Regions from separate parts of the Sphaerisporangium siamense genome, predicted to be linked through region 2. Evidence: predicted binding sites of a transcription regulator. Region 2 holds the regulator's gene; each other region holds the start of a gene.
What was found. The regulator LexA, encoded in region 2, represses DNA repair genes until DNA is damaged. The targets are predictions, from matches to a motif close to TCGAACANNTGTTCGA.
Positions count from the first base shown of each region.

Region 1: recA (recombinase RecA) is a predicted target of LexA. The motif match lies at 2,074-2,089, and genes of this name have one in related genera.
Region 3: BJ982_RS28260 (alpha-ketoglutarate-dependent dioxygenase AlkB) is a predicted target of LexA. The motif match lies at 3,276-3,291, and genes of this name have one in related genera.

Region 1 covers NZ_JACHND010000001.1:7,579,299-7,585,735, reverse strand. The annotation lists gene BJ982_RS34380 (ATP-dependent helicase) at 1-1,150, opposite strand, end outside; gene BJ982_RS34375 (VOC family protein) at 1,285-1,773, shown strand; gene BJ982_RS34370 (DUF3046 domain-containing protein) at 1,831-2,025, shown strand; gene recA (recombinase RecA) at 2,201-3,328, shown strand; gene BJ982_RS34360 (regulatory protein RecX) at 4,362-4,838, shown strand; gene BJ982_RS34355 (TIGR03557 family F420-dependent LLM class oxidoreductase) at 5,042-6,007, opposite strand.
Region 2 covers NZ_JACHND010000001.1:3,993,202-3,999,638, forward strand. The annotation lists gene BJ982_RS18250 (hypothetical protein) at 1-188, opposite strand, end outside; gene leuS (leucine--tRNA ligase) at 684-3,146, shown strand; gene lexA (transcriptional repressor LexA) at 3,284-3,997, opposite strand; gene nrdR (transcriptional regulator NrdR) at 4,668-5,129, shown strand; gene BJ982_RS18270 (vitamin B12-dependent ribonucleotide reductase) at 5,277-6,437, shown strand, end outside.
Region 3 covers NZ_JACHND010000001.1:6,149,514-6,155,950, forward strand. The annotation lists gene BJ982_RS28250 (AfsR/SARP family transcriptional regulator) at 1-1,611, shown strand, start outside; gene BJ982_RS28255 (4'-phosphopantetheinyl transferase family protein) at 2,448-3,191, shown strand; gene BJ982_RS28260 (alpha-ketoglutarate-dependent dioxygenase AlkB) at 3,314-3,943, shown strand; gene BJ982_RS28265 (SDR family NAD(P)-dependent oxidoreductase) at 3,968-4,771, opposite strand; gene BJ982_RS28270 (carbohydrate ABC transporter permease) at 4,796-5,740, opposite strand; gene BJ982_RS28275 (carbohydrate ABC transporter permease) at 5,724-6,437, opposite strand, start outside.

The DNA of each region.
Region 1 (6,437 bases), 3.6 Mb from region 2:
GGGCGCGCTCCTCTTTGGAGACCGAGCCGTGGTGGGCCCGGACGATCTCGGCGGAGGCGCCGCCGGACGACCCGGCCTGCGCCATCATCAGCGCGGGCGGGGACAGGGCCGGGGGGACGCTCCCGGCGGGAGGCGGGCCCTCGGGGCTCGCCCCCTCGGCGCGTTCGTAGGCCAGCTCGTTGAGCCGGGCGCACAGCCGCTCGGCAAGGCGCCGGGAGTTGGCGAACACGATCGTCGAACGGTGGGAGCCGATCAGGCCGAGCAGATGTTCCTCCACATGGGGCCAGATGGAGCGCCGGGGCGCGGGCTCCGGCTCCCAGAGGCCCTCGGAGCCGTCCCCGGCGGACGGCCTTCGCGGCGCGGGGTCGAGCTCGGTCATGTCCTCGACGGGGACGACCACGTCGATGTCGATGACCTTCTCCGACGGCGGCTGCACGACCGTCGTCGGCCGGGCGCCCCCGAGGAACGTCGCGACCTCGCTCACCGGGCGCACGGTGGCGGAGAGACCGACCCGCTGCGCGGGCGCGGGCAGCAGGGAGTCGAGCCGTTCGAGCGTGAGCGCGAGGTGGGCGCCGCGCTTGGTGGCCGCCACCGCGTGGACCTCGTCGACGATGACCGTCTCGACGCCGCGCAGCGCCTCGCGCGCCTGGCTGGTGAGGATCAGGTAGAGCGACTCGGGCGTGGTGATCAGGATGTCGGAGGGGTGGGCGGCGAAGCGGCGGCGATCTTCGGCGGAGGTGTCGCCCGAGCGCACCGCCACCGAGATCTCGGGCACCGGCAGGCCCATGCGGCGGGCGGTCTGCTTGAGCCCGGCGAGCGGGGCCCGCAGGTTGCGCTCGATGTCGACCGCGAGCGCCTTCAACGGCGAGACGTAGATGACCCGGCAGCGGCGCTTGTGGTCGGCTTCGCGCCCGCCGGCCGAGGGCGCGCCGGACGGCGGGGCCGCGGCGCGCTCGGCGGCCAGACGGTCGAGGGACCAGAGGAAGGCGGCCAGGGTTTTGCCCGAGCCGGTCGGAGCCACCACCAGAGTGTTCTCACCGCGGGCGATCGCCTGCCACGCGCCCTCTTGCGCCGTCGTGGGCGCGGCGAAGGCGCCGGTGAACCATTGCCTGGTCACCTGGGTGAAGTGGTCGAGCGCGGATCCGGTCACCGCTTCATCATGCAACCTGCCACCGACAAAACCGTGCGTGCCCCTGACCCGGCGGCCCTCGCACCACGGATTGTTTGCGCAGTCGAATATCAGCGAATCTTGACATCTGCCGCCGCGGGGCAGTCACCTGAAATATGGACATCGACTACGCGGCCATCGAGGCGACCCGCGACCGGATCCGCGAACGGCACCTCCACGCGCGGCGGCCCGAGAGCAGCGCGCGTGGCCTGCACCACTTCGCGCTCATCTGCTCCGACGTCGAGCGCACCGTCGCCTTCTACCAGGACCTGCTGGAGTTCCCGCTGACCGAGATCTTCGAGAACCGGGACTACAAAGGGTCGAGCCACTTCTTCTTCGACATCGGCAACGGCAACCTGCTCGCCTTCTTCGACCTCCCCGGGCTCGACCTGGAGCCCTACAAGGAGGTGCTCGGCGGCCTGCACCACATCGCGATCTCCGTGGAGCGCGGCACGTGGGAGAGGCTCCGCGGCAAGCTGGACGACGCCGCCGTCCCGTACCAACTGGAGAGCGACGCCTCCATCTACTTCCGCGACCCCGACGGGGCCCGGCTGGAACTGCTGGCCGATCCTCTCGGCGAGATGTACGGCACCCGCGTCCTGTGAGCCGGCCCGGACGCGGCGGTGGCCGGGACGTCCGGAGCGGGGACCATACTGGGAACCATGCGCTTGACGGACTTCTGGAACCGGATGAACCGCCACTTCGGTGAGAGATACGCCGAGTCCTGGGCGCGTGACTACGTGATCGCCGAGCTCGGAGGCCGTACGGTGATCCAGGCCCTGGACGACGGCATCTCGGCCAAAGAGGTCTGGCGCGCCGTCTGCGGCGTCACCGAGGTGGACTCCCGTCTTCGCTGATCACGCTCCCGCGACCCGGCACGAGAGCTTCGCCGCGTCCGGCTGAGATCGAACAATCGTTCGGCTATATTGAAACAAGCCGACCTCCGTGGGCCCGCTCCGCGAAAATGTCGGTGGCACCCCGTAGCTTGCCAGCGACGGAAACGACTTCGACACACCCTCCAGGGGGCACTCCATGGCAGCCAACGACCGCGAGAAGGCCCTTGAGACTGCTCTCGCTCAGATCGAGCGGCAGTTCGGCAAGGGCTCTGTCATGCGCCTCGGCGATGACGCACGAGCCCCCATCGAGGTGATCCCCACCGGGGCCATCGCCCTCGACGTCGCGCTCGGCATCGGCGGCTACCCCCGCGGCCGCATCGTCGAGATCTACGGCCCCGAGTCCAGCGGTAAGACCACCGTCTCGCTCCACGCCGTCGCGAACGCCCAGCGGGCCGGCGGCATCGCCGCCTTCATCGACGCCGAGCACGCCCTCGACCCCGAGTACGCCAGGAAGCTCGGCGTCGACACCGACGCGCTGCTGGTCTCCCAGCCCGACACCGGTGAGCAGGCGCTCGAGATCGCCGACATGCTGATCCGCTCGGGCGCCATCGACCTGCTGGTCATCGACTCGGTCGCGGCCCTCGTGCCGAAGGCCGAGATCGAGGGCGAGATGGGCGACAGCCACGTCGGCCTGCAGGCCCGCCTGATGTCCCAGGCCCTGCGCAAGGTCGCCGGCGCGCTCAACAACACCGGCACCACCGCCATCTTCATCAACCAGCTCCGCGAGAAGATCGGCGTCATGTTCGGCTCGCCCGAGACCACGACGGGCGGCAAGGCGCTGAAGTTCTACGCCTCCGTCCGGCTGGACGTCCGCCGCATCGAGACCCTGAAGGACGGCACCGAGCCCGTCGGCAACCGCACCCGCGTCAAGGTCGTCAAGAACAAGATGGCCCCGCCCTTCCGCCAGGCCGACTTCGACATCCTGTACGGCATCGGCATCTCCCGCGAGGGCGGCCTGATCGACATGGGCGTCGAGCACGGCTTCGTCCGCAAGGCCGGCGCCTGGTACACCTACGAGGGCGACCAGCTCGGGCAGGGCAAGGAGAACGCCCGCAACTTCCTGAAGAACAACCCCGACATCGCCAACGAGATCGAGAAGAAGATCAAGGAGAAGCTCGGCGTCGGGCCGCGTCTCGACACTCCGGCCGAGGCTCCCGCGGTGCCGCCCGTCGCCGCTCCGTCCGCGCGCGCCGCCGCGGGCGCCACGGCGGGCTCGGCCCCCACCGGTCGCGGTGCCAAGGCCCCCAAGCCGGGTGACGTCTGATCGAGCCGATTCCATGCCTGCGAGCGACGAGTCCTCTGGCCACCTGAGGCCAGGGGACTGGGGAGCCTGGATCGAGGAGCCCGAGCAACCTTGGACTTCTGAAGAGCCAGAGGCTTCCAAGGGGGCCTGGCCTTCTGAGAGTTCCGGGGCTTCCGAGGGCGGCTGGCCCTCTGAGGAGTCCTGGCGCACTAGAGAGTCACGGCCTAGGGGGCCCCGGCGATCCAGGGAGCCCCGGTCTTCTGAGGACTCCCCAGAGCCTTGGCCTTCCGAAGAATCCGCGCGCCCCGGCAAGCCCGATCGCCCCATTGACTCCGTTTCCGGGCGTGCGCGGTCTCGTGGGCGGCGGGCCAAGTCCGGGGACGTGCCGGCTTGGGGTCCTCAAGAGCCTCGTCGAACGCACGAGTTCTTTCGCCAGGACCCGGAAGCCGGCCCGTGGCGGCCCGCCGCTCACCGCTCCCCCCAGGCGGATGTGCCACAAGCCCCCCAAAGCTCGACGCCACGGCCCGCAGATCCGCCCCGAACGGACCAACCGTTCACGGACCCACCGACAGGCAGGCCCAGGCAGGACGAGGCTCGTGCAGAGCGGGAGGGATGGGGCGCGGCCAGGGTCGATGAAGCTCTAGAGGAGCAGTCGGCGGCGCAGGAGCCGTCGGGCGTTCTGGAGAAGGACGACCATGAAAGCCGGGGCGTGCGAGGCCGTCAGGGCGCTTCCGGCTTCGACGGGCCGGTCGAGGCGTTGGCGGGGCAGGAGGCGCCTGCCGATCCTCGGCAGGGGAGCCGTAGAGGGCAGGAGGCGCCTGCGGATTCTCGGCAGCGGAGCCGTAGCGCTCGTGGGCAGGAGAAGAGGCGGGGCGCGGCCGAGTTCGAGGGACCTTTCGAGGGCGCGCGGGAGTCGTCAGGCGGTCCTGAGAGGGAGGGCCGCAGGGGGCGTGGACGGAGGGAGAGGCGCGGGGCTTTCGGGTTCGACGGGCCCGTTGAGGGGTCGCCGGCGGCGCAGGGGCCGGCGGCCGATCCTGAGGCGGTCGCGCGGGCGGTGTGTCTGCGGTTGCTGACGCTCGCGCCGCGGACGCGGGCCCAGCTCGCCGAGGCCCTCCGGCGCAAAGACGTTCCCGAGGCCGCGGCCGAGGCCGTGCTCTCCCGGTTCTCCGACGTCGGGCTCATCGACGACGAGGCGTTCGCGCAGGCGTGGGTGAGCTCGCGGCACGCCGGGCGAGGTCTGGCACGGCGCGCGCTGGCCGCCGAGCTGCGCAAGCGGGGTGTCGAGGAGGACACCGTCCGCGAGGCGATCGACCAGCTCGACCCCGACCAGGAGCTGGAGACCGCCCGCAGGCTGGTCGCGCGCAAGCTGCCCGGCACCCGCAACCTGGAGCCCGCCGCCCGCGTCCGCCGCCTGGCCGGCATGCTGGCCCGCAAGGGCTACTCCGGCGGCCTGGCCTACCGCGTGGTACGCGAGGCCCTCGAATCCGAAGGCCAGTCCACCGACGACCTCCCCGAAACCTTCGACGAGTGACCTGCCGGTACGCACGGTAGCGATCACTTCGGCGGATCGGCGGTCGCCCGCGCGTTCGGTGACGTGCTGTTCGTCGACAAGGCGTACGACCTGGTCGACGGCGGCTTCCAGGGCGGGGAGCCTTCGGCGTCGAGGCGGTGCGGTCCCTGCTCAAGCGCGCCGAGGACGGACCCCGCCGGCAAGGCGCGGAAGCCGGTGTGAGGTCAGAGGGCGCGGAGGGGCGGGAGGAGTTCTTTCTCCGCCCAGGTGAAGAACTCCTGCTGGTGGGCGGCGCCGATCTGGACGAGGGCGACATGGGTGAAGCCCGCGTCGGTGAACTTCTTGACGGCCTCGACGACCTGATCGGGGTCCGGGCCGCACGGGACCTGCCGCGCCACGTCGTCCGGACGGACGAACTTGGCGTACGACGCGAAGTTCACCGGGCCCGGCAGTTCGGCGAGGACCTTCCAGTCGGCGGCGAACCACCTCCAGAGCCGGTGGGCCCGCTCCTTGGCGGCCTCGGCGTCGGTGTCATAGCAGATCCCGACCTGGCCGTACACGGGCTTGCCCTTGCCGCCGCAGGCGTTGAACCGCTCGACCAGCCCGGGGTCGGCGTCGACGGCGACGAGCGCGTCGCCGTACTCGGCCGCCAGGTCGACCGACTGCGGGCCCGAGGCGGCGAGACCGATCGGGATGGGCTCGTCCGGCAGGTCGTAGAGCTTGGCCGAGTCGACGGTGTAGTGGTCGCCCCGGTAGCTGACGTACTCGCCGCCGAACAGCGCCTGGATGATCTCGACGGCCTCGCCGAGCATCTCGTGGCGGATGTTGACCGGCGGCCAGCCGCGCCCGAGCACGTGCTCGTTCAGGTTCTCCCCGGCCCCGAGCCCGAGCGTGAACCGCCCCTGGGACAGCGCGCCCATCGTGGCGGCCTTCTGCGCGACCACGGCGGGGTGGTAGCGCATGATGGGGCAGGTGACGTAGGTCATCAGCGGGACGCGTTCGGTGCGGGCCGCCACCGCGCCGAGCACGGACCATGCGTACGGCGAGTGCCCCATCTCCTCCAGCCACGGGAAGTAGTGGTCAGAGATGATCTCGTAGTCGAACCCCGCGCGCTCGGCGTCGACGGCGTCCTCGACGAGCTGGCGGGCGGGGGTCTGCTCGCACATGAGCGTGTAACCGATCTGTGCCATGGCGCCCCCATACCCCCGCGCCGGCCGAACGTGCGGCCTGCCCCGAAGATCTTCCCAACCCGGCGGGTGACCAGACGAAAGCCCGAAAACCACCCGTAAACCTATTTAAGGTAACTTTCCGCCCCTCTGGCGACATTTCTGGACTGACCAGGCGTCCCATCGGGGGCCCGGACGCCCCGCCTCCACGGCCGAGGGCGCCAGACGGCTTTGACGGGCGGACTTTGCTTGCTCGTTACCTCTCTGACGCTTAATCTCGACCACAGTGAGGAGCTACTCCGCGCAGTGCGGATTGCCATAACGGTGTACGACGGACGATTAAGACCGATCACACCCAACGGCCGGATGTCGTGCGTCCGGGCGTGGGACATATTTGTCTGAACAACAATCGCCCGGTCGGGTGGTCCGTGCCGCGTGTGTGGCCCTCGCGTGC
Region 2 (6,437 bases):
GGACCGGTGGGCCGGGGCGCGTACGACTCCGGCGGGCGGGGCGGCTGCTGCGGGTGCGGCGCCGTCGCGGGGGCGCCGAACGAGCGCTGCTGCTCCCGGGCGGGCGGAGCGGGGGGCGGAGGCGGGGGAGGAGGCATTTCCGGCCACGCCGGGGGGCGCGTGGACTGGCTGGTCTGCTCAGGAGCCATCGCTGGCGAACCTCCCGACTTCATGCCCGGATTGGGGGTGCTGGGCATGATCTCATGGGGTGCGGGGGTGTCCGCAGGAGAATGCGAGAATGCCCGAGGCAGCCGCAGCCCTGTCGGATCGGTCGGCGGATCCTGCATCGGCAGGCCCTCTTGCGTGAATTGCGGGCCGCGTTCCCGGCCGATCGAGTTCGCCACGGCGAAAAGAGTAAACTAAAGGGACATATGAGGTCACAACGGATCTATCACCTTTAGGTACCTGTGTGAGATTCCGGAGCTTTCCTCTGGGGTGCCCCTGACCCACGCGGGGGCGGCCCGAACGCGAGGAAGGCGCATTGCCCGCTGCGCTACCCTTGAGCTATGCGTGGCAGGACCCTGCTTCTTGGCGGGCCGCGGCGACCGAGCTGAAGACCGGTCGGCGCGGCTGCCCCTCGTGGACACGAGGGGTTTCTTTATTGGTCCGGCCATCCACGCCGAGTCAACCGAGGGACATGGGCCGTGAGTGACGAGCAGTACGATCCGCAGGCGCTGCAGGTGAAGTGGCAGGCGCGCTGGGAAGAGCTGGACCCGTACCGGGCGGGCGAGGACGCCGCCGACGAGCGTCCGCGCAAATACCTGCTCGACATGTTCCCCTACCCCTCCGGCGACCTCCACATGGGGCACGGCGAGGTCTTCGCCATCGCCGACGTGCTGGCCCGCTACTGGTTCCAGCGCGGCTACAACGTCCTGCACCCCATCGGCTGGGACTCCTTCGGCCTGCCCGCGGAGAACGCGGCCATCAAGCGCGACGCCCACCCCGCCGAGTGGACGTACGCCAACATCGACACCCAGGCCAACTCCTTCAAGAGGTACGGCATCTCCTTCGACTGGTCGCGCCGCCTGCACACCAGCGACCCGGAGTACTACCGCTGGAACCAGTGGCTGTTCAACCGGTTCTACGAGCGTGGCCTGGCCTACCGCAAGGGCGGCCTGGTCAACTGGTGCCCCAAGGACCAGACGGTGCTGGCCAACGAGCAGGTCGTCGCCGGCCGCTGCGAACGCTGCGGCACCGAGGTCGTGCGGCGCGAGCTGACCCAGTGGTACTTCCGCATCACCGACTACGCCGACCGCCTGCTGGACGACATGGCCCAGCTGGAGGGTGGCTGGCCCGAGCGCGTGCTGACCATGCAGCGCAACTGGATCGGCCGCTCCGAGGGCGCCGACGTCCGCTTCGAGATCGAGGGCCGCGACGAGCCGGTCACCGTCTACACCACCCGCCCCGACACCCTGTACGGCGCCACGTTCTTCGTGGTCGCCGCGGACGCGGCGCTGGCCGAAGAGATCTGCGCGCCCGAGCAGCTGCCCGCGCTGCGCGCCTACCAGGCCGAGGTCGCCAAGCTGAGCGACATCGAGCGCCTGGCCACCGACAAGGAGAAGACCGGCGTCTTCCTCGGGCGCCACGCCGTCAACCCCGTCAACGGCGAGCGCATCCCGGTGTGGGCCGCCGACTACGTCCTGTCCGACTACGGCCACGGCGCGATCATGGCCGTGCCCGCCCACGACCAGCGCGACCTGGACTTCGCCCTGAAGTTCGGCCTGCCCGTGCGGGTCGTCGTCGAGACCGGCCTGCCCGACCCCGCCGAGACCGGCGCCGCCACCCCAGGCGAGGGCACCCTGGTCAACTCCGGGCCCCTGGACGGCCTGTCCAAGGTCGAGGCCATCGCCCGCATCGTCCAGATCCTCCAGGAACGCGGCACGGGCGCCGCCGCCGTCAACTTCCGGCTGCGCGACTGGCTGCTGTCGCGCCAGCGCTTCTGGGGCACGCCCATCCCGATCATCCACTGCCCCGACTGCGGCGAGGTCCCCGTCCCCGACGACCAGTTGCCGGTCACGCTGCCCGACCTGCGCGGCGAGGCCCTGGCGCCCAAGGGCGTCTCGCCGCTGGCCGGGGCCGCCGACTGGGTCGAGGTGGACTGCCCCAAGTGCGGCGGCCCCGCGCGGCGCGACACCGACACCATGGACACCTTCGTCGACTCCTCGTGGTACTTCCTGCGGTACTGCTCGCCCGGCTACGAGGACGGCCCCTTCGACGTCGAGCGCGTCCGGCGCTGGGGCCCGGTGGACCAGTACGTCGGCGGCGTGGAGCACGCCGTGCTCCACCTGCTGTACGCCCGGTTCTTCACCAAGGTCCTGCACGACATGGGCATGGTCGACTTCCCCGAGCCGTTCCTGCGCCTGCTCAACCAGGGGCAGGTCATCAACCAGGGCAAGGCGATGTCCAAGTCCCTGGGCAACGGCGTCGACCTGGGGGAGCAGATCGACGACTTCGGGGTGGACGCCGTCCGGCTGACCATGGTCTTCGCCGGCCCGCCCGAGGACGACATCGACTGGGCCGACGTCTCTCCGGCCGCGTCGCAGAAGTTCCTGGCCCGGGCGTTCCGCGTCGTGGCCGAGGCGGGCGCGGCCTCGGCGCCCGGCGCGGACCCCGCCTCCGGCGATCTGGAGCTGCGCAAGGTCACCCACCGGACGATCGACGAGGTCACCCGCCTGGTCGAGTCCTCCCGCTTCAACGTGGCCGTGGCCCGCATGATGGAACTGACCAGCGCGGCGCGCAGGGCCATCGACTCCGGCCCCGGCGCCGCCGACCCCGCCGTGCGCGAGGCCGCCGAGACGCTGGCCGTCATGCTGTCGCTGGTCGCCCCGTACGCCGCCGAGGAGGGCTGGGAGCGGCTCGGCCACGGCCCGACGATCGCGCGGGCGGGCTGGCCCGCCGCCGACCCGGCGCTGCTGGTCCAGGAGTCGGTCACCTGCGTCGTGCAGGTGGCGGGCAAGGTGCGCGACCGTCTGGAGGTCTCGCCGTCCATCTCGGAGTCCGCGCTGCAGGAGCTGGCCCTGGCCTCCGAGAAGGTGCGGCCGTACCTGTCGGGGACGCCGCGCAAGGTGATCGTGCGGGCGCCCAAGCTGGTCAACATCGTCCCCTGAGCCCCGCGGGGGCCTGCCGGACGGCATGCGAAACCGCCTGAACGTTCCCCGTGGGGACGCTCAGGCGGTTTCGTGGGCTTCGCCGCGCCCGGGCGGTGGGCGCCGGCGAGCGGCCGGATGCGGCGCCGCTCGCCCGGTCAGAGCTTGCGCAGGACCGCGGTCACCTTGCCGAGGACGGTGGCCTCGTCGCCGGGGATCGGGTCGTAGTTGGGGTTGTGCGGGACCAGCCAGACGTGGCCGTCCTTGCGCTTGAAGGTCTTCACGGTGGCCTCGCCGTCGATCATGGCCGCGACGATGTCGCCGTTGTCGGCCACCGGCTGCTGACGCACGACCACCCAGTCGCCGTCGGCGATGGCGGCGTCGATCATGGAGTCACCGGAGACCTGGAGCAGGAACAGCGTGCCCTCGCCCACGAGCTGCTTGGGCAGCGCGAAGACGTCCTCGACGCGCTCCTCGGCCAGGATGGGGCCACCGGCGGCGATGCGGCCCACCAGCGGCACGAACGCGGCCGTGGGGCGGGTCACCAAAGGCTCCTCCTCGCCGGGGCCGACCGGGTCGACCCAGAGCGCGGGCTCCCCGGGCAGGCGGACCTCCAGCGCGCGCGGACGGTGCGGGTCACGGCGCAGGTAGCCCTTGCGCTGCAGCGCGGTGAGCTGGTGGGAGACACTGGAGGTGCTGGTCAGCTGGACCGCCTCGCCGATCTCGCGCATCGACGGCGGATAGCCGCGCTGCTGCACCGAATCGCGGATCACCTCAAGGATCTTGCGCTGCCTCGGGGTGAGGCCCAGGGAGTCACGCCTGCGCACCGCGAGGTCGGTGACGACCGCGCCGCTCTCGTCTTGCTCGTTCATAGTCAACTCCTCCTCGCCGGGCACCCTCGGACGCGCCGCCACCTCAACGCCATGCCCGCCCGGCCGGCTGCCCGTCCGTGTTCCCGATGTCGCACACAGCGACAATAACGCCGTTCAAGATCGTCATCAAACAACTGTTCGAGATAATCCGAACGTGGTCGCCGGTCGGCGCATGACATCGTACGGGAGTTCGATCGATATCGTGTTCGACTTTCGCGATCTTACGCTGGTGAGGCGGGAAAGTCGATCACATGAGCGATCTCGGTCTGATGCGTCCCTTCTCGGGCGCTCCGGGGCCGGGCGCGGCGCCGGAGGCCCCGCACGGGCGCGACACGCCGGGGCGGGGGCCGTTCCCCCTGATCGGCGGGGGGTTCGCGATCCGGGGCCCCGCCGACTTGCGTTCATGGTGCGGCCCTCCTACGGTTGGACCACAACATCTAGTAGTTACACCGTTGTCGGTTGCCCATAGGTTGTGTTTCCGTGGGCGCACTGTGAGCACCCGCAGTGCGCGCGCATGCCTATTTCGGTTAATCCGGAATGGGCTCGCGAGCGTGGGGCGAATACGGAAACATGGGGCGGATTTTCCCCGGGATCGACCCTCCGGGGGGCCGCATTCACGGGGGTCCGGCCGGGTAACCGGTGGGGAATCGCGAGAAAAGGGAGGCGACACGTGCATTGCCCATTCTGTCGTCATCCAGACACCAGGGTGATCGACAGCCGGTCGACCGAGGACGGCGCGGCGATCAGGCGGCGCCGCACGTGCTCCCAATGCGGGCGCCGGTTCACCACCCAGGAGACGGTGTTGCTGATGGTGAGCAAACGCAGCGGCGTGACCGAGGCGTTCTCCCGGGACAAGGTCATCGCCGGGGTGCGCCGCGCCTGCCAGGGCCGTCCCGTCGGCGAGGACTCCCTCGCGCAGCTCGGGCAGCGCGTCGAGGAGAGCATCCGCGCGACGGGTTCGGCCGAGATCCCCTCCCACCAGGTCGGCCTGGCGATCCTCGGGCCGCTGCGCGAGCTCGACGAGGTCGCCTACCTGCGGTTCGCCTCCGTCTACCGCGGCTTCGAGACCCTCGCCGACTTCGAGGAAGAGATCGAGCAACTGCGCGCCTCGCGGGGCGCGGACCAAGACTGACCACTTCAGACACGACCAACACGCCCGGGGAGTCCGAAGGCCGTCGCACGCCGACGAACTCGCCGGGCGCCGGCGCCGGGGGATGTGCGCGGCGCGCGGATGTGTTCCGACATTAGGGCTCCACGGGGTCCCGGAAGGGGAAAGATCATGACGGAGACGGTGAGCGGTTCAGTGGGGCGCGGGGGCAAGCGGGCCTCCAAGGGCCTGAAGGTCAGGCGCATCCACACCACGCCCGGCGTGCACCCGTACGACCAGGTGCGCTGGGAGCGCCGTGACGTCGTCATGACCAACTGGCGGGACGGCTCGATCAACTTCGAGCAGCGGGACGTCGAGTTCCCCGACTTCTGGTCGGTCAACGCCGCCAACATCGTCACCACGAAGTACTTCCGCGGGGCCGTGGGCACCCCGCAGCGCGAGACCGGCCTGCGCCAGCTCGTCGACCGGGTCGTGGGCGTCTACACGCGCACCGGCCGCGAGAACGGCTACTTCGCCACCGAGGAGGACGCCGAGATCTTCGACCACGAGCTGAAGCACGCGCTGATCCACCAGATCTTCAGCTTCAACTCGCCGGTCTGGTTCAACGTCGGCACCGCCTCCCCGCAGCAGGTCTCGGCGTGCTTCATCCTCGCCGTGGACGACCAGATGGAGTCCATCCTGGAGTGGTACAAGGAGGAGGGCATCATCTTCAAGGGCGGGTCCGGGTCGGGGGTCAACCTCTCCCGCATCCGCTCCAGCAAGGAGCTCCTGTCCAGTGGAGGCACCGCCAGCGGCCCGGTGTCGTTCATGCGCGGCGCCGACGCCTCCGCGGGCACCATCAAGTCGGGCGGGGCCACCCGCCGGGCGGCCAAGATGGTCGTCCTCGACGTCGACCACCCCGACATCGAGGAGTTCATCGAGACCAAGGCCCGCGAAGAGGACAAGATCCGCGCCCTGCGCGACGCCGGCTTCGACATGGACCTCGGCGGCAAGGACATCGTGTCCGTCCAGTACCAGAACGCCAACAACTCCGTGCGCGTCTCCGACGAGTTCATGCGCGCCGTGGAGGGGGGCGAAAGCTTCGGGCTGCGCGCCCGGCTGAGCGGCGAGGTGATCGAGCGGGTCGACGCCAAGGCGCTGTTCCGCAAGATGGCCCAGGCTGCATGGGAGTGCGCCGACCCCGGCGTGCAGTACGACGACACCATCAACGACTGGCACACCTGCCCGGAGACCGGGCGCATCACCGCCTCCAACCCGTGCTCGGAGTACGTCCACCTGGACAACTCCTCCTGCAACCTGGCGAGCATCAACCTGCTCAAGTTCCTGCGCGAG
Region 3 (6,437 bases), 2.2 Mb from region 2:
CTGCGCATCGCCGGGGCCCGCCTGTCGGCACGCCCGCACTGGCGGGTCGAGCAGCTCGTGAGCCGGTTGGAGGACGAGACGCGCCGGCTGGACGAGCTCAACCACGGGGAGATGGGCATCCGGGCGAGCATCTCGCTGACGTACGAGAGCGTCGGGGAGGAGGCCAGGCGCCTGTTCCGGCGGCTGGCGATCCCCGACACCGGGATGTTCTCGGTCTGGATCGGCGCCGCGCTGCTGGACCGCTCGTTCGAGCACGCCTCCGACCTGTTCGACGAGCTCGCCGACGCCCAGCTCATCGAGGCGGCGGGCGGCGGCGCCCACGCCCTGTACCGCTTCCACGACCTGATCCGGGTGTTCGCCCGCGAGCGCCTGGCCGCCGAGGAGACCCCGGCCGAGCGCAAGGCGGCCCTGGAGCGCGTGCTGCGGGCGCTGCTGTTCCTGGCCGAGGCCGCGCACCGGCGCGAGTACGGCGGCGACTACGTCCAGATCCACAGCGACGCCCCGCGCCGCCCGCTGCCGGCGCGGCTGGTCGCCGAGCTGGTCGCCCAGCCGCTGCCCTGGTACGAGCGCGAGCGCCCGCTGCTGGTCTCGGGCATCCGTCAGGCCGCGCAGGCCGGGTTCACCGACCTGTGCTGGGACCTGGCCATCAGCGCCGTGACGCTGTTCGAGTCGCGCGCCTACCTGGACGACTGGCGCGAGACGCACGAGATCGCGCTGGCCGCCTGCCGTCACGCGGGCGACGTGCGCGGCCAGGCGGCGATGCTGTACTCGCGCGGGTCCCTGCACATCACCGAGAAGCGGTTTCCGGAGGCGCGGCGCGACTTCGAGCAGGCGATCCGCCTGTTCACCGACATCGGGGACGACCAGGGCACCGCGCTCGTGCTGCGCAACATCGCGTTCCTGGAGCGGATGAGCGGGCGGTACGAGGACGCCGCGGCCCACTACGAACGCGCGCTCGCCATGTTCACCGCCGACGGCGACCAGGTGGGCGCGGCGTACGTGCTGCACAACCTGGCGCAGCTCCGCCTGGAGACCGGCGACCCAGAGGGGGCGAGCAGCCTGCTGTCGGAGGCGCTGGCGCTGAGCAGGGAGGGCGGCAGCCGCCGGGTGGAGTCGCAGGTGCTGCACCGGATGGGCGACACCTACCTCGCCTGGGGCGAGCCCGCCCTGGCGGCGGAGATCTTCGACACCGCGCTGGCCATGGTGCGGGCCATCGGCGACCCGGTCGGCGAGGCGTACATCCTCAACGGGCTCGGGCTCGCGCGGCTGCGGCGCGGCGAGACCGGGCGGGCGGACGAGGCGCTGCGCCACGCGGTCGGGCTCGCGCTGTCGACCGGCGACCGGCTGGCCGAGGGGCGCGCGCTGCTCGGGCTGGGCGAGCTGGCCCTGGCCCGCGACGACGCCGGGCACGCGGTGGCGCATCTGGAGCGGGCGCTCGGCATCTTCCGCTGCATCCGCACGCCGACGTACGAGGCCCGCGCGCTCACCATGCTCGACGGCGCCCAAGCCGCGCTACGGCGTCAGACCCTGCGGGACGTCGGTCCGGAGGAGACGTCCGGCGCGCTCGGCCGCGGCGACCACCTGGGCGAACCGGGCGAACTCGTCGGCTGACCGGGACGGCCCCGGCTGCACGGCGAGGGCACGGCGGTGGCACGGCGAGGGCACGGCGGCGCCATGGCGGTTCGGCACGGCGAGGGCATCGTGGCGCGGTGGTGGAACGGTGGTCGTGCGGCGGTGTCTTGGTGATGGCTTACGGGTGTCGCGGCGGTGTCGCGGGGTTCGTTCTCCGTGCATCCGCGACATGCAGCACGCTTTCCGGACAAGGCGGGCGGGACGGGCGGGCGGCGCGATAGGATACCGGCACGCCGGAGGAACGCGTCCGGCGATTCGCGCGCCGCGTTATCACCCGGGCGGCCCGCGCCGCGCGCGACGCTTCTTCCCGCGCGGCGGCGACGCCGAATAGGCCCGATTTCGCGGCAGGCCTTATGTTCCAGGAATACCTGATATACGATGCGCACGCATCTCGCAAAGAGCCCTTTCCCGCGAGCGCCGAATGCCGGTCCGCCCCGGCGAAGGGACGGCCCGGGAAACCGCGCAGGTCGTGGGCACGATGAGCGGGAAAGCGAAACGGCCGCGACGCCGCTCCGGTCCGTCTAAATAGCGCCGCACATCCCCTGCGAGAACCCTTACCCGCGGACGCCGCCGCCCGGGCGGCACACGATCTACCACCCCAAGAAACCCCCGTATTGATTTCCACGGGAACTTCGGCGTCGATACGCTGGGAACGTGACCGTTACCCATGTGAGCATTGAAAGGCCCCGCGGGGACGCCCTTTCGCCTTTACGCGTTTCCCCGGGCCCGCGCCGTCGCGGGAGGCCCTCGCCCCGGCGGGGCGGCATGGGCGCCGGTGACGTGTCCTGGCGGTTCCTCACGGGGTGCGCGGTACCATGATCAAATCAATTCTCCCGGACAGCGTGGTGGCCGTCGAGGTTTTCACCGACCCGCCGGATCCGATGCTCTTCCCCGAGGAAGAGATGTCGATCGCCCACGCCGACGACGTCCGGCGCAAGGAGTTCACCACCGTGCGGGTGTGCGCGCACGACGCGCTGCGCAAGCTCGGCATGCGGCCGAGCCCCGTGCTGCCCGGCCTGCGCGGCGAGCCCCTGTGGCCGCCGGGCGTCGTGGGCAGCATGACGCACTGCACCGGCTACCGGGCGGCCGTCGTCGGGGCCTCGGCCAAGGTGTCCACCATCGGGATCGACGCCGAGCCCAACGAGCCGCTGGTGGGCGGCGTCCTGCCGGCCATCTCGCTGCCCGAGGAGCGTGACACGCTCGCCAAGCTCGCCGCCCGCCATCCCCGCATCCATTGGGACCGCCTGCTGTTCTGCGCCAAGGAGGCCGTGTACAAGGCGTGGTTCCCGCTGACGAAGCGGTGGCTGGACTTCGAGGACATCATGATCAACATCGATCCGCTGCACGGGAACTTCTCCGCGTGGCTGCGGGTGACCGGTCCCCGGGTGCGCGGCCAGCGGCTGTCGGCGTTCAACGGCCGATGGTCGGCCGAGGGGGGCCTCATCATGACGGCGATCGTGGTGCCGAGCCCCGGCAGGTCCCTCGCCCCCCGGCACGCCGTCGAGCGCCCGGCGGCCCATCCGCGCCGCGCGCACGCCGTGGCCGCCCCGCGGCGCTGACGCGGGGCGGCCGGGCCCGGCGCCGCGGCGTCCGGCCCGGCTCCGGGTGGGCCACCCGCCTCTCCCCGCACGGCGCGGGCCCGATCGAATACGTGTTTGAATAGGTGCCGTATGCTGGGCTTATGACCGCACCGTTCCAGGCCTCGCTGCTGGACTCGTGCGAGCGGGCCGGGCCCGGCCCGCTGGGTTCCACGGTGAGGCGCACGCTGCTCGGCCACGGCGCGTGGATCGACCTGCGCCCCGGCTGGATCTCCGGCGCCGACGACCTGTTCGAGCGGCTCGCGCGCGCCGTGCCGTGGCACGCCGAGCGCCGCCACATGTACGACCGACTGGTGGACGTCCCCCGGCTGCTCAAGTTCTACGACGAGGACGAGCCCCTGCCCGATCCCCTGCTGGAGCAGGCCAGGGACGCGCTCAACGCGCACTACGCCCGCGAGCTGGGCGAGCCGTTCCGCACCGCCGGGCTGTGCCTGTACCGTGACGGGCGCGACAGCGTGGCCTGGCACGGCGACCGCATCGGCCGGGGGTCCACCGAGGACACGATGGTGGCGATCATCTCGGTGGGCGCGCCGCGCGCCCTGCTGCTGCGCCCGAACGGCGGCGGCCCGGCGCTGCGCCACGAGCTGGGCCACGGCGACCTGATCGTGATGGGCGGCAGCTGCCAGCGCACCTGGGAGCACGCCGTCCCGAAGTCGGCCCGCGCCACCGGCCCCCGCGTCAGCGTCCAGTTCCGCCCGCGCGGCGTCCGCTGACCCTCTCCGCCGCAGAACCGCCGATCACCCGGCGTCGACGACGGCGGCGCCGATGTCCACCGCCATGGCCCGGCTCCCGGCCAGCAGGCCGCCGTCCACGGGCAGGTCGATCCCGGTGATCCACGAGGCCCGGTCGCCCGCCAGGAACGCGACGGCCTCGGCGACGTCGTCCACGGTGCCGACCCGTCCCATCGGGTACCACGGGACCGCCCGGTCCAGGGCGTGCGGGTCGGCCGCGAGCCGCTCGTCCCAGACCGGGGTGGCGATCGTGCCGGGCGACACCGCGTTGACGCGCACGCCGTACGGGCCGTACTGGACGGCCAGCCCGCGGGTGAGGTTGATCAGCCCGGCCTTCGCCGCGCCGTAGGCGTCGTTGCCGAAGTACCGGTGGCCGTTGACCGACGCCACGTTGACCACGGCTCCCCGCCCGGCCTCGCGCATGCCCGGCAGGACCGCCTGGCACAGGCGGATCGCCCCGCCGAGAACGACGTCCAGGTCGCCCGACCAGACCGGCTCGGGCGTCGACTCGAACGCGATGTTGCCGCAGACGGCGGCGTTGTTGACGAGGACGTCCAAGGGTCCGTGGCGCGCGGTGATCGCGCCGATCGCCGCCCGGACGGACGTCTCGGAGCGCACGTCGAGGTGGACGGCCTCGGCGCCCTCGATGCCGTCGGCGACCGCGCGCGCCGCGTCCAGGTCGACGTCGGTGACGATCACCGCGGCGCCGCCGGCGTGCAGGGTGCGGGCGATGGCCGCCCCGATGCCTCCGCCGGCGCCGGTGATCAGCGCGCGGCGCGGCGCGGCCGTGTCCCGGGGACCAGATGACATGGATCTCCCATTCCCGTCTGCGGCTCAGCCCTTGAGCGCGCCGGCCGTCAGGCCCTTGGTGATGTGCTTCTGGAGGAGGGCGAATCCGAGCAGTACGGGCGTGACCGTGATCATCATCCCGGCGAACAGCGTGGCCCAGTTGGTGCCGTAGTCGGCGGCCTGGCCCAGTTGGAACAACCCGAGCGGCAGGGGCATCTTCTCCGGCGTGTGGATCAGCAGCAGCGCGTAGAAGAACTCGTTCCAGTTCTGCAGGAAGCTGATGATGGCGACCGACGCCAGCCCGGGCCCCATGAGGGGGAGGATCACCGAGAGGAACGTGCGGGTCGGGCCCGCCCCGTCCATCGCCGCCGCCTCCTCCAGCTCGTACGGCAGGGTCTTCATGAAGCCGACCAGGACGAAGACGTTGAACGGCAGGTTGTAGGTGGCGTAGACGAGGACCAGCCCGATCCGGCTGTCCAGAAGGCCGAGATCCTGCATGATCAGGTAGAGCGGCGCGAAGGTGACCATCCACGGGATCATCAGGCCGAGCAGGAACGCGCCGAGCACCAGGCCGCTGAACCTGAAGGTGATCCGGGCCAGGGGGTAGGCGGCGAACACGGCCAGGACGACGCCGATCGCGGTCGAGGCGACGCTGACGACCACGCTGTTGCCGAAGAACAGCCCGATGTTCGCGCGGTCCCAGGCGTTGGCGTAGTTCTCCCAGCGCCACCCGTCGGCGACCTGCCAGGGCGGCGAGGAGATGAACTCGGCGTTGGTCTTCATCGACACGTTGAAGACCCAGGCGTAGGCGCTGACCGAGGACAGCGCCACCACGCCGAGCAGCAGGTAGAAGAAGAGGTGGTGCGGGCGGAAGGGCGCGCGGGGCCGGGGTGAGGCGCCTCTGCGCGGCGGGGCGGGGACGGGCGGGGAGGGGGCGTCGACGGGGCCGGCGGGCGCGGGCTGGGCGGCCAGGTCAGTACTGGAGGTCATCGCGCTTCATCACCTTGTCGAGGATCTTGGCCGCCGCCAGCATGACCGCCACGAGCACGACGCCGATGGCCGCGGCGTAACCGAAGTCGGCCCGGTCGAAGGCGATGCGGTACATCAGGGTGCCGACGGTGTCGGTCGAGCCGAAGGGACCGCCTCCGGTCAGGATGTAGACGAAGGCGAAGCTCTGCAGGCTCTGCACCACCCACAAGATGGCGAGCATGCGCAGGAGGTCGCGCATCATCGGCAGCATGATGCTCCGGAACACCCGCCACTCCCCCGCCCCGTCGATGCGCGCGGCCTGGAGGACGTCGGTGGGCAGGCGTTCGAAGCCGGCGCACAGCAGGACGATCCAGATGCCGATGCCGTGCCACACGGACACGAACGTCACGGCGGCCAGCGCGGTGGCGGGGTCGCCGAGCCAGGTCTTGGCCAGGGCGCCCAGTCCCATGGACTTCAGCGCGGGATTGATCAGGCCGAGGGTGGGGTGGTACAGGAACTTCCACATCAGCGAGACGACGGCGACCGACAGGACGACCGGGGCGAACACCACGAACCTGAAGAAGCGTTCGCCGTGGATCCGTTGCGACAGGGCCCAGGCGATCGCCATGGCGGGCGGGAACAGCATGCCGCTGCCGATGAGGGTGATCAGGAACGTGTTCTTGAGCGAGTTGAAGAAGTCGGGGTCACCTGCCAGCAG